Linked DNA regions of Thiocystis violascens DSM 198. The protein of the gene in region 2 interacts with the protein of the main gene of each other region in a pairwise test. Links are inferred from orthologs where the notes say so. Each region holds a gene or a part of one and is shown on either strand. Other genes may lie near its edges.

Region 1 (4,752 bases), 1.5 Mb from region 2 along the record:
TGCTGGCGCTGGAGATGGGCGCGGACATGGAAGACATCGGGCTGACCATCCACCCACATCCGACCCTGTGCGAAACCATCGGGCTGGCGGCGGAGATGGCGCATGGGTCGATTACGGATTTGATTGCGCCGAAGAAGCGTTAGGGTGCATCCAAATCCATGCCCAAGGAACCCGAGTTCGCAACAGCCGGAAGCCAGCGCTGGCTCCAGATTGCCGTCGCCAAGGCACCTCATCTCATCGAGCAGGCACTCCGCGATGCGGGTGCCATCGAGGAGGATGAAACGCTCGCTTGGTGCTCGCCAATTGGCTTCACGCACTTTGCGGAGTATCGCGATGAAGCGGCTTTCAGGATGCTTGGTATCGGCGAGTTTCCGATCCGCGACCTGACGGATTTCTGGCCCCGTCGCGGTCCGGTTTGGGATGGGCTGGCCGTCACGAATCGAGAGAGGTTCGTCCTCGTCGAAGCCAAGGCGCATGTCGCGGAGGTCTTGTCACCTCCATCGAAAGCTGGCCTAAAGTCCAGAGCGATCATTGATGCCGCGCTTGAGGAAGCGCGCGTATTCTATGCCCCGCGCTCAAACAAAGTTTGGTCAGAGCATTTCTACCAATATGTGAACCGCCTTGCACATCAATACCTTGTCGCACATGTCAACGAACTTCCTTCTCGCCTCGTCTTCCTTGACTTCTACAATGCCAGAGACATGAAAGGGCCATCCAGCGCCGCCGAGTGGGTGGGTGTAGCGAAACTGATTCATGCTTTCCTTGGGCTACCCGAATCACTCGAACGCTTTGGCGTCTATCATGCGTTCGTCGATGTGGAAGAACTGGAAAATGCACTCTGCTCTCCCAGTCAACTGGGCTGACTCATTTGACACATCAGCAGCTCGCGTTTGATTTGGTCGGCGATTTAACGATCTCCCGGTCTCCCAAGGTTTCCGCCGCCATCGAATGGCTGTCCGAAGCCAAGGAAGCCGAGGCACGTGGAGCAATTTTCACGCGCCCGGATAACGGATCTTCCAGCAATTGTGGATCCGCGGATTCCGGGCAAAATCCCGCGGCAGGGTCTCGGCGCTGATGTCAGTCACCTCCAGCCCCGCCAACCCCTCCAGATCGATGCGGAAGCGGCGCAGGTTGTTGGAGAAGATCAGCACTCCGTCCGGCTCCAGCAGGCGCAGCGTGGAATGGATCAGGCTCACATGATCGCGCTGAATATCGAGCGTGCCGTACATCCGCTTGGAGGTCGAAAAGCTCGGCGGATCGAGAAAGATCAGGTCGTACTGTCGTCGGCCAGCCGTGCGGTCCAGCCAGCGCAGACAGTCGGCCTGGACCAGTTCGTGTTGCTCCAGATCGATTCCGTTCAGGGTCAGATTGCTCTGTGCCCAGTCGAGATAGGTGTTCGACATGTCCACCGTGGTGCTGGAAAGGGCGCCAGACCTGGCCGCGTAGACGGTCGCCGTGCCGGTATAGCCGAACAGATTCAGGAAACGCTTGCCCGGCGCCAGCGTGCCGATCAGTCGGCGCACGTCGCGATGGTCCAGGAACAGACCGGTATCCAGATAATCCTCGAAATTGACCAGGAAACGATGCCCGCCCTCGGCGACTTCGTGAAAATGGCCGGTCTCGTCGAGGCGCTCGTACTGGTTCGACCCCTTTTGGGGCTGACGCACCTTGAAGTAAACCTGCTCGCCAGGCACTTCCAGGACTTCCGGGATGAGCCCCAACGCCTCGCGCAGACGGTGGCGGGCCTTTTTTGGATCGATGCTGGCGGGCGCGGCGTATTCCTGCACCTGCACCCAGCGCTGCTTGCCGGCATAGATGTCCACGGCGAGCGCGTATTCGGGCAGATCGGCGTCATAGAGGCGCAGACAGTCGATCTGCTCGTCGCGCTGCCATTTGCGCAGCGCCTTCAGGTTCTTTTTGAGCCGGTTGGCGAGCATGTCGGCGCTCGGACTGCGCGCTTCCGGCGGCAATGGGCGCGGCTGGTTGGTGACGAAATACTGTGGTTCGACCTGAAAGTGCAGGAGCTTGCACTCGATGGGTCCGTTATAGAGCGTGTGCATTCTGACCGCCCGCAGACCCATGTACTTGCCCAAATCCGGTGTGCCGGTGAAGACCGCCGCGCGCCAGCCGAGGAAGCGATCCTTGAGGACCGAGCCCAGGCGGGCGTAGAGGGCCGGCAGTTCGTCCTCTTCCCCCAGGCGCTCGCCATAGGGCGGATTGACGATGACCAGGCCCTCGTCCTCGACCCGGCCCGGCCGGCAGTCGGACAGCTCGCGCCGCTCGAAATGCGCCAGGCCCTCAAGCCCGGCCCGAGCCAGATGGTGGATGGAGGCGCGGATCGCGTTGGGATTCTGGTCGTAACCGCGCAGCGCGCCGAGTCGTTTTAAACCGGCGTCGCGGCGAATGTGGGCCTCGTCAAGCAGGCGTTGCCAGACCGTGTCATCGAACTGGGTCCAGCCGTGGAAGCCGAAGCGCTCGCGCAGCAATCCGGGTGCGATGTCGGCCGCGATCAGGGCGCCCTCGATGACGAGCGTGCCCGAGCCGCACATGGGGTCGAGCAGCGCGCCGCCTTCGGCGGCAATCTCCGGCCAGCCGGCGCGCAGCAGCAGGGCGGCGGCGAGATTTTCCTTCAGCGGGGCCGCCGAGCCTTCGTCGCGATAGCCGCGCAGATGCAGCGAGTCGCCGGATAGGTCGAGACTGATGCCGACGCTGTCCTGATGGGCGTAGACATGGATGCGCAGGTCGGGATGATCCTGATCGACGCTCGGACGCCGCCCGAGCCGGCTCATGAAGTGGTCGGCGATCGCATCCTTGACCCGCAGCACGGCGAAGTGCGGATGATTGATGCCTTTCAGGTCGCCGTCGAACTGGACCGCGAAGGTGTGCTCCGGCGTCAGATGGTCCTCCCAGCGAATGTCCGCCGCCGCCGCGTAGAGATCGTCAGGCCCGACGGCCGGAGACTGGCCCAAGGGCAACAGGATGCGATTGGCGACCCGCGACCAGAGACAGGCTCGATAACCGTCTTCCAATCGGCCTGAGAAGCGCGCGCCGCCGCGCGTCTCGGTGGCGTCGGACATGCCGAGCCGGATGAGTTCCTCGGCGAGCAGACTGCCCATGTGCTTCGGGGCGGATGCGAAAAAAAGGTGAGGGGACATGCGGGTCTAATCGTCCTTCTTGAGCAGGCCAGCGAGCGCCTCGAACGGATTGTGGGTCGTCTGTTTCGCGGTCCCGCCGCTGCTGCGCGCGCCGCCGCGACCGGCGGCCAGCGCGGCGAGATGTTCCTCGTACTTCTGATGCTCGTTGTCGTGGCAGTAGAGACACAACAACTCCCAGTTGCTGCCATCGGGCGGATTGTTATCGTGGTCCATATCCTTGTGATGAACCGTCAGCTCGCGCAGATTTTCGCGGGTGAAAGTCCGCGCGCAGCGCCCGCAGACCCAGGGATAGAGTTTGAGCGCCTGGTCGCGGTAACCCGCCGCACGCTCCTCGCCGGCCTTGCGCGCGTCCGCGACGACGCGGTCGAGCTTGGCGCTGTCGATGGGTTTGCCGGTTTTTCCGTGGCGTGGGCCGTTGGTCGTGGCCATGTTAGAGATCCTCGATGAGGGAGTCGGTTCGCGCAACGCGATGCCCGTTCCGTTCTCCGGGAACATCGCGGAAGCGCGCCCGGAGAGAGCATTGACTGGGCGAGGGTCCATCCAGGGCAGGGGGCGGGACGATGGCTCCCGAGAATAACGATATTGGAGTTTGCTATCCGGAGCGCTGGATTGTATCCAACATCCTGACGGAATGTTAGCGCATCCGATTTGGATTGCCGATCGGTGCTCGGTTTCTTCGCTCCGGCCGGGCGGCCGAAACACCGAGTGTAATTCGGCGATTCCAGGGGAGGACGCGGCTCCGCCGCTGGCATCGAGAGGTTGGGATCTAATCCTCTACATCCGTGTCCCGGTCGCGCCGCTCGACGGTTTCCGGGTCGGCGGTGATGGGTCGGTAGATCTCGACCCGGTTGCCGTCACTCAAGCGGGTGTCGAGCGGGACGATCTTGCCGAAGATGCCGACCTTGTTGCTCGCGAGGTCGATGTCCGGGAACTGGTTGAGCAGGCCGGAGCGTTCGATCGCATTCCGTACCGTGCTGTCGTCCGGCACGTCGAGTTTGAGCCAGGTCTGTTTGAATTTGTCCGCGTAGGCGACGCCAATGTGCATGGGATCGATGACCTCCGGTTTTGGTTAAGCCGTCTTCAAGGCTAGCGATTCACGCCGTTTGGCCTCCGCCGCGCGGGCATCGATGACCCGCTTGCCTGCGAGCAGAAAGCCTAGGGCCAGGAAGCCGCCGGGGGGGAGGATGGCAAGCAGGAAGCCGCGATAGTCCGGGATCAGGGTAAGTTCGAGGAAGGACATCGCCTGTCCGAGCAACAGCGAGGCGCCCGCGAAGAGGGTGCCGCTGCCGACGATCTCGCGCACGCCGCCGAGCACCACCAGGATGGCCGTGAATCCAAGCCCCATCATGAGTCCATCGAGCGCGGCGGACGCAACCGGGTTTTTCGAGGCGAAGGCTTCGGCGCGCCCCAGGATGGCGCAATTGACCACAATCAGCGCAATGAATAGCCCCAGCACCTTATGCAACTCGTGGGCGTAGGCGTTGAGCCCGAGATCCACCAGGGTGACTAGGGTGGCGATCACCACGATATAGACCGGGATGCGGACCTCCGGCGTGACCAGGTCGCGGATCAGCGAGATCAGTATATTAGACGCCAG
Region 2 (5,372 bases):
CCCGTCGGCGGGCGGAGCGGCCGAGGTAAAACTCGCGCGCGTCCCCTTGCGCGTGTCGGCGGCGAGGGTAAATTGCGGCACCAGCAGCAGCCCGCCGCCAATGTCACGCAGACTTAGATTCATGCGGTCATCGGCATCGGGAAAGACGCGATAGCCCAACAGACGCTCCAGCAGTCGGTCGGCACGCGCCTCGGTATCGCCCGGCTGCACGCCAACAAGCACCAGCAGACCGCGCTCGATGGCGCCGATCGACTCGCCCGCCACCTCGACTTGCGCCTGACTCACCCGTTGCAGAAGACCGATCACCGTCCGCTCTCCGTGCCTTTGCGATACCGCCTCATCCGAGTTCGTGCGCGAAACGGTCGGTCGCCGCCACCAATGCCTGACGGATGCCCGGCTCGAAGGCCGAATGCCCCGCGTCCGCGATCACCTGAAAATCGGCCGTCGGCCAGGCCTGGTGAAGATCCCAGGCCGAGCGCATGGGACAAATGGCATCGTAGCGGCCCTGCACGATGACGCCGGGAATCGGCGCCAGGCGGTGGGCGTTGCGCAGCAACTGATCGGGTTCGAGAAAGGCACGATGGACGAAGTAGTGGCACTCGATCCGCGCCAGACTGAGCGCGACATGCGGATCGGCGAAATGCGCCTGAATGCCGGGGTTGCCCAACAGGGTCGCGGTGCGCCCCTCCCAGACCGACCACGCCTTGGCCGCCGCCATCCGCGCCACCTCGTCCGCGCCGGCGAGCCGCCGGTGATAGGCCGCCAGCAGATCGCCCCGTTCGTCCGCCGGAATGGGCGCCAGATACTCTTCCCAATAATCGGGAAAGATCCAGTTCGCGCCCTCCTGATAAAACCAGCGAATCTCCGCGTCCCGGCAGAGAAAGATCCCCCGCGCCACCAGCGCGGCGACTCGCTCGGGATGAGTTTCGGCATAGGCCAGGGCCAGGGTCGACCCCCAGGAGCCGCCGAAGACCAGCCAGCGCTCGATGCCGAGCTGCTCGCGGATGCGTTCGAGATCGGCGACCAGATCCCAGGTGGTATTGGCCGTCAGCGAGGCATGGGGCGTGGAGCGGCCGCAACCGCGCTGATCGAACAGCACCGCTCGATAGCGCTCGGGATCGAAGAAACCACGATGCGCCGCCTCGCACCCGGCGCCGGGACCGCCGTGCAGGAAAATCGCCGGGATACCGTCGGGACGCCCGCATTCCTCGACATAAAGACGGTGACCGTTGTCCACGACCAGTTCATGGGTCGCGAAGGGTTCGGTGATCGGATAAAGGTCTTGTCTGTTGGTGTCCATTCGGTTGTCAGTCGTCAGATGCGCGATGGCGAAAAAAGGTTGGCCCTCGTCCAGGATTTTGTCTTTGAGGCGCTCATTGGACAAACGATCCCAATGCAGCAGGTCGATCTTGAACACGATGGGCAAGTCATCGATGTCATTCCACAAACGGCTAAACTGCCGATCGCTCATCCTGGGCGCGAAAACCGCCAGATCGATGTCCGAGCCGTCCTTGAACGTGCCCTTGGCGCGCGAGCCGAAGAGGAGCACCCGCTCAACCGTCGTATAACGGGCAAAGACCCGCGCGAAGGCATCGCGAATGTCAGGCGACAGCCCGAAGATCAGGGCGCGTTCCGCCATGGACCGGCCTCCCGCGCCAGTTCCTGAAAGCATTGCAGCGCCTGCTCGCGGATGAAGGCGTGGACTGCGTCGGCCAGTTTTTCATCGTGCCGATGCGTTCGTTCAGGCGTTCGATGTCCATGGCTGCCCCGGTCTCACCCGCCGCGACTCGCCCGCTTGCGCTCGTTCTCGGTGAGATGACGCTTGCGGACCCGAATGAACTTGGGCGTGATCTCGACCAGTTCGTCGTCCTCGATGAATTCCAGCGCCTGCTCCAGGGTGAACTTGACCGGCGGTGTCAGCAGGATGTTTTCGTCCGAGCCGGCGGCGCGGATGTTGGTCAACTGCTTGGCCTTGAGCGGATTGACGGTCAGGTCGTTGTCGCGCGAATGGATGCCGACCACCTGGCCCTCGTACACCTCGTCGCCGGGCGAGACCATCATGCGGCCGCGCTCCTGAAGCGCGAAAAGCGCGTAACCCAGCGCCTTGCCGGTGCCGTTGGAGATGAGCGCGCCGTTGCGCCGGGGGGCGATGCCGCCCATGTTGGCCGGACGATAACGGTCGAAGACATGATACTTGAGCCCGGTGCCCGAGGTCAGCGACATGAACTCGGTCTGGAAGCCGATCAGACCGCGCGAGGGGATCTCGTAATCGAGCCGCACCCGGCCCCGGCCGTCCGGAACCATGTCCTTGAGTTCGCCGCGCCGCTCGCCGAGCGCCTGCATGATGGCGCCCTGCGAGGTCTCGTCCAGATCGACCGTGAGTTGCTCGTAGGGCTCGCAGATCTTGCCGTCGATCTCGCGGAAGATGACCTCGGGACGCGAGACGGCCATTTCGTAGCCCTCGCGGCGCATGTTCTCCAGCAGGATCGACAGATGCAACTCGCCGCGCCCGGAGACGCGGAATTTCTCGGGATCGTTGCCTTCCTCGACCCGCAGCGCGACGTTATGGATGAGTTCGCGCTCCAGCCGATCCTTGAGCTGACGCGAGGTCAGATATTTGCCGTCGCGACCGCAGAAGGGCGAGGTGTTGACCTGGAAGGTCATGGTCACGGTCGGCTCGTCGACGGTGAGCGGCGGCAGTGCGTAGGCATGGTCCGGGTGACAGAGCGTGTCGGAGACATTCGGCGCCTCGATGCCGGTCAGGGCGACGATGTCGCCCGCCGAGGCCGATGGCACCTCGTAGCGCTCCAGTCCCAGATAGCCGTAGACCAGGCCGATCTTGGCTTTGTAGCGCGTGCCGTCGTTCTTGACGACCACGATCTGCTGATTGGGCCGCACGCTGCCGTGACGAATCCGTCCGACCGCGATCGCGCCGACGAAGGAGCTGTAATTCAGCGTCGAGACCTGCATCTGGAACGGCGAATCCGGGTCGACCTCGGGCGCCGGGCAGTGCTTGACGATGGCCTCGAACAGCGGCGTCATGTCGCCCCCGCTGACGGTGTCCTCAAGCCCGGCGTAGCCGTTGATGGCCGAGGCGTAGACGATCGGGAAGTCCAACTGCTCGTCGGTCGCGCCGAGCCGGTCGAACAGCTCGAACACCTGATCGATGACCCAGTCGGGACGCGCGCCAGGACGGTCGATCTTGTTGATGACCACGATCGGGCGCAACCCATGCTCGAACGCCTTGCTGGTCACGAAGCGCGTCTGCGGCATCGGGCCTTCCTGCGCGTCGACCAGCAGCAGCACAGAGTCGACCATCGACAGCACGCGCTCGACCTCGCCGCCGAAATCGGCATGGCCGGGGGTGTCGACGATGTTGATGCGGTAATCGTTCCAGCGGATCGCGGTATTTTTGGAGAGGATAGTGATCCCGCGCTCCTTCTCCAGCGCGTTGGAGTCCATGACCCGTTCGACCGGACCGAAGCGGTCGCCGAGGGTGCCGGATTGCTGCAAGAGCTTGTCCACCAGCGTGGTCTTTCCATGATCGACATGGGCGATGATAGCGATATTGCGAAGTGTCTCGATCACGAGGGGTCAAGCTCCAGGGGGATAGCGAAATGAGGATTCAAGGGTGTGGGTCGGCGATCAGGATCGCGTGCCGCGGTCGGAGCCGGGCGAAACGAATGCGGCCGGTGCGTTAAGTATATACCGAGAGAGGGGTGAATTTTTCTTCGCTCGGTCAGCCGCGCCCTGGGGAGCCCATCGACTTGTTATCGCGGTCGTCGTTCGAACTCGAAAAGTTAGCCGCCAATATTGCGTCTCCGGATCGTCATATCGTCGCAACATCTTTTCCCAATGGAAGTTTTCCGATTCGCCAACAATTTCTGTGGATAAGTTTGTGCATAAGGTCTGTTCAAAGCATCGGAGCGCGCGCGGTTGTTGGGGTTCGATTAGATTGGGCGGATTTTGATCGATCAAAATAATCGAAATATAAACAAAGGCTTAAAATAAAGTGGCGATTCCGTTACGCGCGTTGACGGCGCGCTCATACGCGTCCTGTTTAAGCCATTGACCCATGTGAACAAATTCGGTTGCCGTCGTTCGGCGCCGTCCACGGCGCCAGCGCGGGTTCTCGCCTCCGGTCCATCGTCGGCCCCTGAAAGCCATCGCTCAAGAGTTGCATTGATATTTGAATATGCTGATAAATCAATGCGCTTTGCGACCCGCCCCAGACTTGCGCTCACCCCGGAAAAGAGACAGCATAGTTCGCCAACACGGGAGACGATCCGCGACATGCTCGCACCGCCCGCCCGACCAGAATCGACAACCGCCCACGGAACGCACGGAAACCATCCCAGCATGACAACCCCCTCCGAACTGCAACCCGTCCGCGATCACATCGCCTCGCGCATCATCGGTCAACAACCCTTCATCGACAGCATGCTGGTGTGTCTGTTGAGCGACGGACATTTGTTGGTAGAGGGCATGCCGGGGCTGGCCAAGACCACCGCCGTCAAGGCGCTGGCCGAGTCGCTCGAAGGCGACTTCCATCGCATCCAGTTCACCCCCGACCTGCTGCCCTCCGACCTGATCGGCACCGACATCTACCGTCACGAAAAGGGCGAGTTCGAGTTTCGGCAGGGTCCGCTGTTTCACAATCTGCTGCTCGCCGACGAGGTCAACCGCGCCCCGGCCAAGGTCCAGTCGGCTCTGCTGGAGGCGATGGCCGAGCATCAGATCACGGTCGGCCAGCGCACCTATCCGCTGCCTAAGCTGTTCATGGTGCTGGCGACCCAGAACCCGGTCGAGCAGGAAGGCACCTATCACCTGCCCGAGGCCCAGCTCGACCGCTTTCTGATGCAGGCCGTGGTGACCTATCCGACCCGCGACGAGGAGATCAAAATCCTCGAACTCGACAGCCAGCAGCAGACACAGAGTCACGCACCGCCCATCAAGCCGCTGACCCAGGAAGAACTCTTCGCGATGCGCCGTGACGTGGCCGGACTCTATCTGGATCCCAAGCTGCACAGCTACATCGTCGATCTGGTCCAGGCGACCCGCCAGCCGAAACGCTATGACCGGGATCTCGGCCGCTGGTGCCGCTTCGGCGCCTCGCCCCGCGCCAGTATCGCGCTGGCTCGCTGCGCCCGCGCCCGCGCCTGGCTCGACGGCGACACCTTCGTCACGCCCCAGCATATCCAATCCGTCGCGCCCGAGATCCTGCGTCACCGGATTTTGCTCACCTTCGAGGCCGAGGCCGAGGGCGTGACCACGGATGCCTTTGTGAATCGGTTGCTGACGTTGGTGGCGATTCCTTAAATGGCGAGAGTTAGACGGATTCTGTCTATTACGTCAAATGTGGAATCTGTCTA

What was found. Proteins that work in one complex are often made in the same cells at the same time.
Region 1: the proteins of typA (region 2) and rlmKL interact in binary tests that used the Escherichia coli proteins (3 or more experiments, as listed by UniProt). The link is inferred for Thiocystis violascens DSM 198 from one-to-one orthologs.

Annotation. Positions count from the first base shown.
Region 1 is NC_018012.1:3,712,547-3,717,298, reverse strand. What follows is about bases 575-3,563. They hold rlmKL (bifunctional 23S rRNA (guanine(2069)-N(7))-methyltransferase RlmK/23S rRNA (guanine(2445)-N(2))-methyltransferase RlmL), read right to left. Parts: upstream 3,156-3,563; coding sequence 993-3,155; downstream 575-992. Other genes in these bases: THIVI_RS16490 (YajD family HNH nuclease), read right to left, coding at 3,162-3,563; THIVI_RS16500 (hypothetical protein), read left to right, coding at 575-863. In the rest of the region: lpdA (dihydrolipoyl dehydrogenase), read left to right, coding at 1-143; more of THIVI_RS16500, read left to right, coding at 159-574; more of THIVI_RS16490, read right to left, coding at 3,564-3,584; THIVI_RS16485 (RnfH family protein), read right to left, coding at 3,922-4,200; THIVI_RS16480 (electron transport complex subunit E), read right to left, coding at 4,225-4,752. UniProt on the Escherichia coli protein: Specifically methylates the guanine in position 2445 (m2G2445) and the guanine in position 2069 (m7G2069) of 23S rRNA. Methylation occurs before assembly of 23S rRNA into 50S subunits.
Region 2 is NC_018012.1:2,250,194-2,255,565, reverse strand. The notes cover bases 1,182-4,055. They hold typA (translational GTPase TypA), read right to left. Parts: upstream 3,589-4,055; coding sequence 1,774-3,588; downstream 1,182-1,773. Other genes in these bases: pip (prolyl aminopeptidase), read right to left, coding at 1,182-1,300. Also shown: dtd (D-aminoacyl-tRNA deacylase), read right to left, coding at 1-306; more of pip, read right to left, coding at 338-1,181; THIVI_RS09980 (AAA family ATPase), read left to right, coding at 4,360-5,319. UniProt on the Escherichia coli protein: A 50S ribosomal subunit assembly protein with GTPase and nucleotide-independent chaperone activity, required for 50S subunit assembly at low temperatures, may also play a role in translation.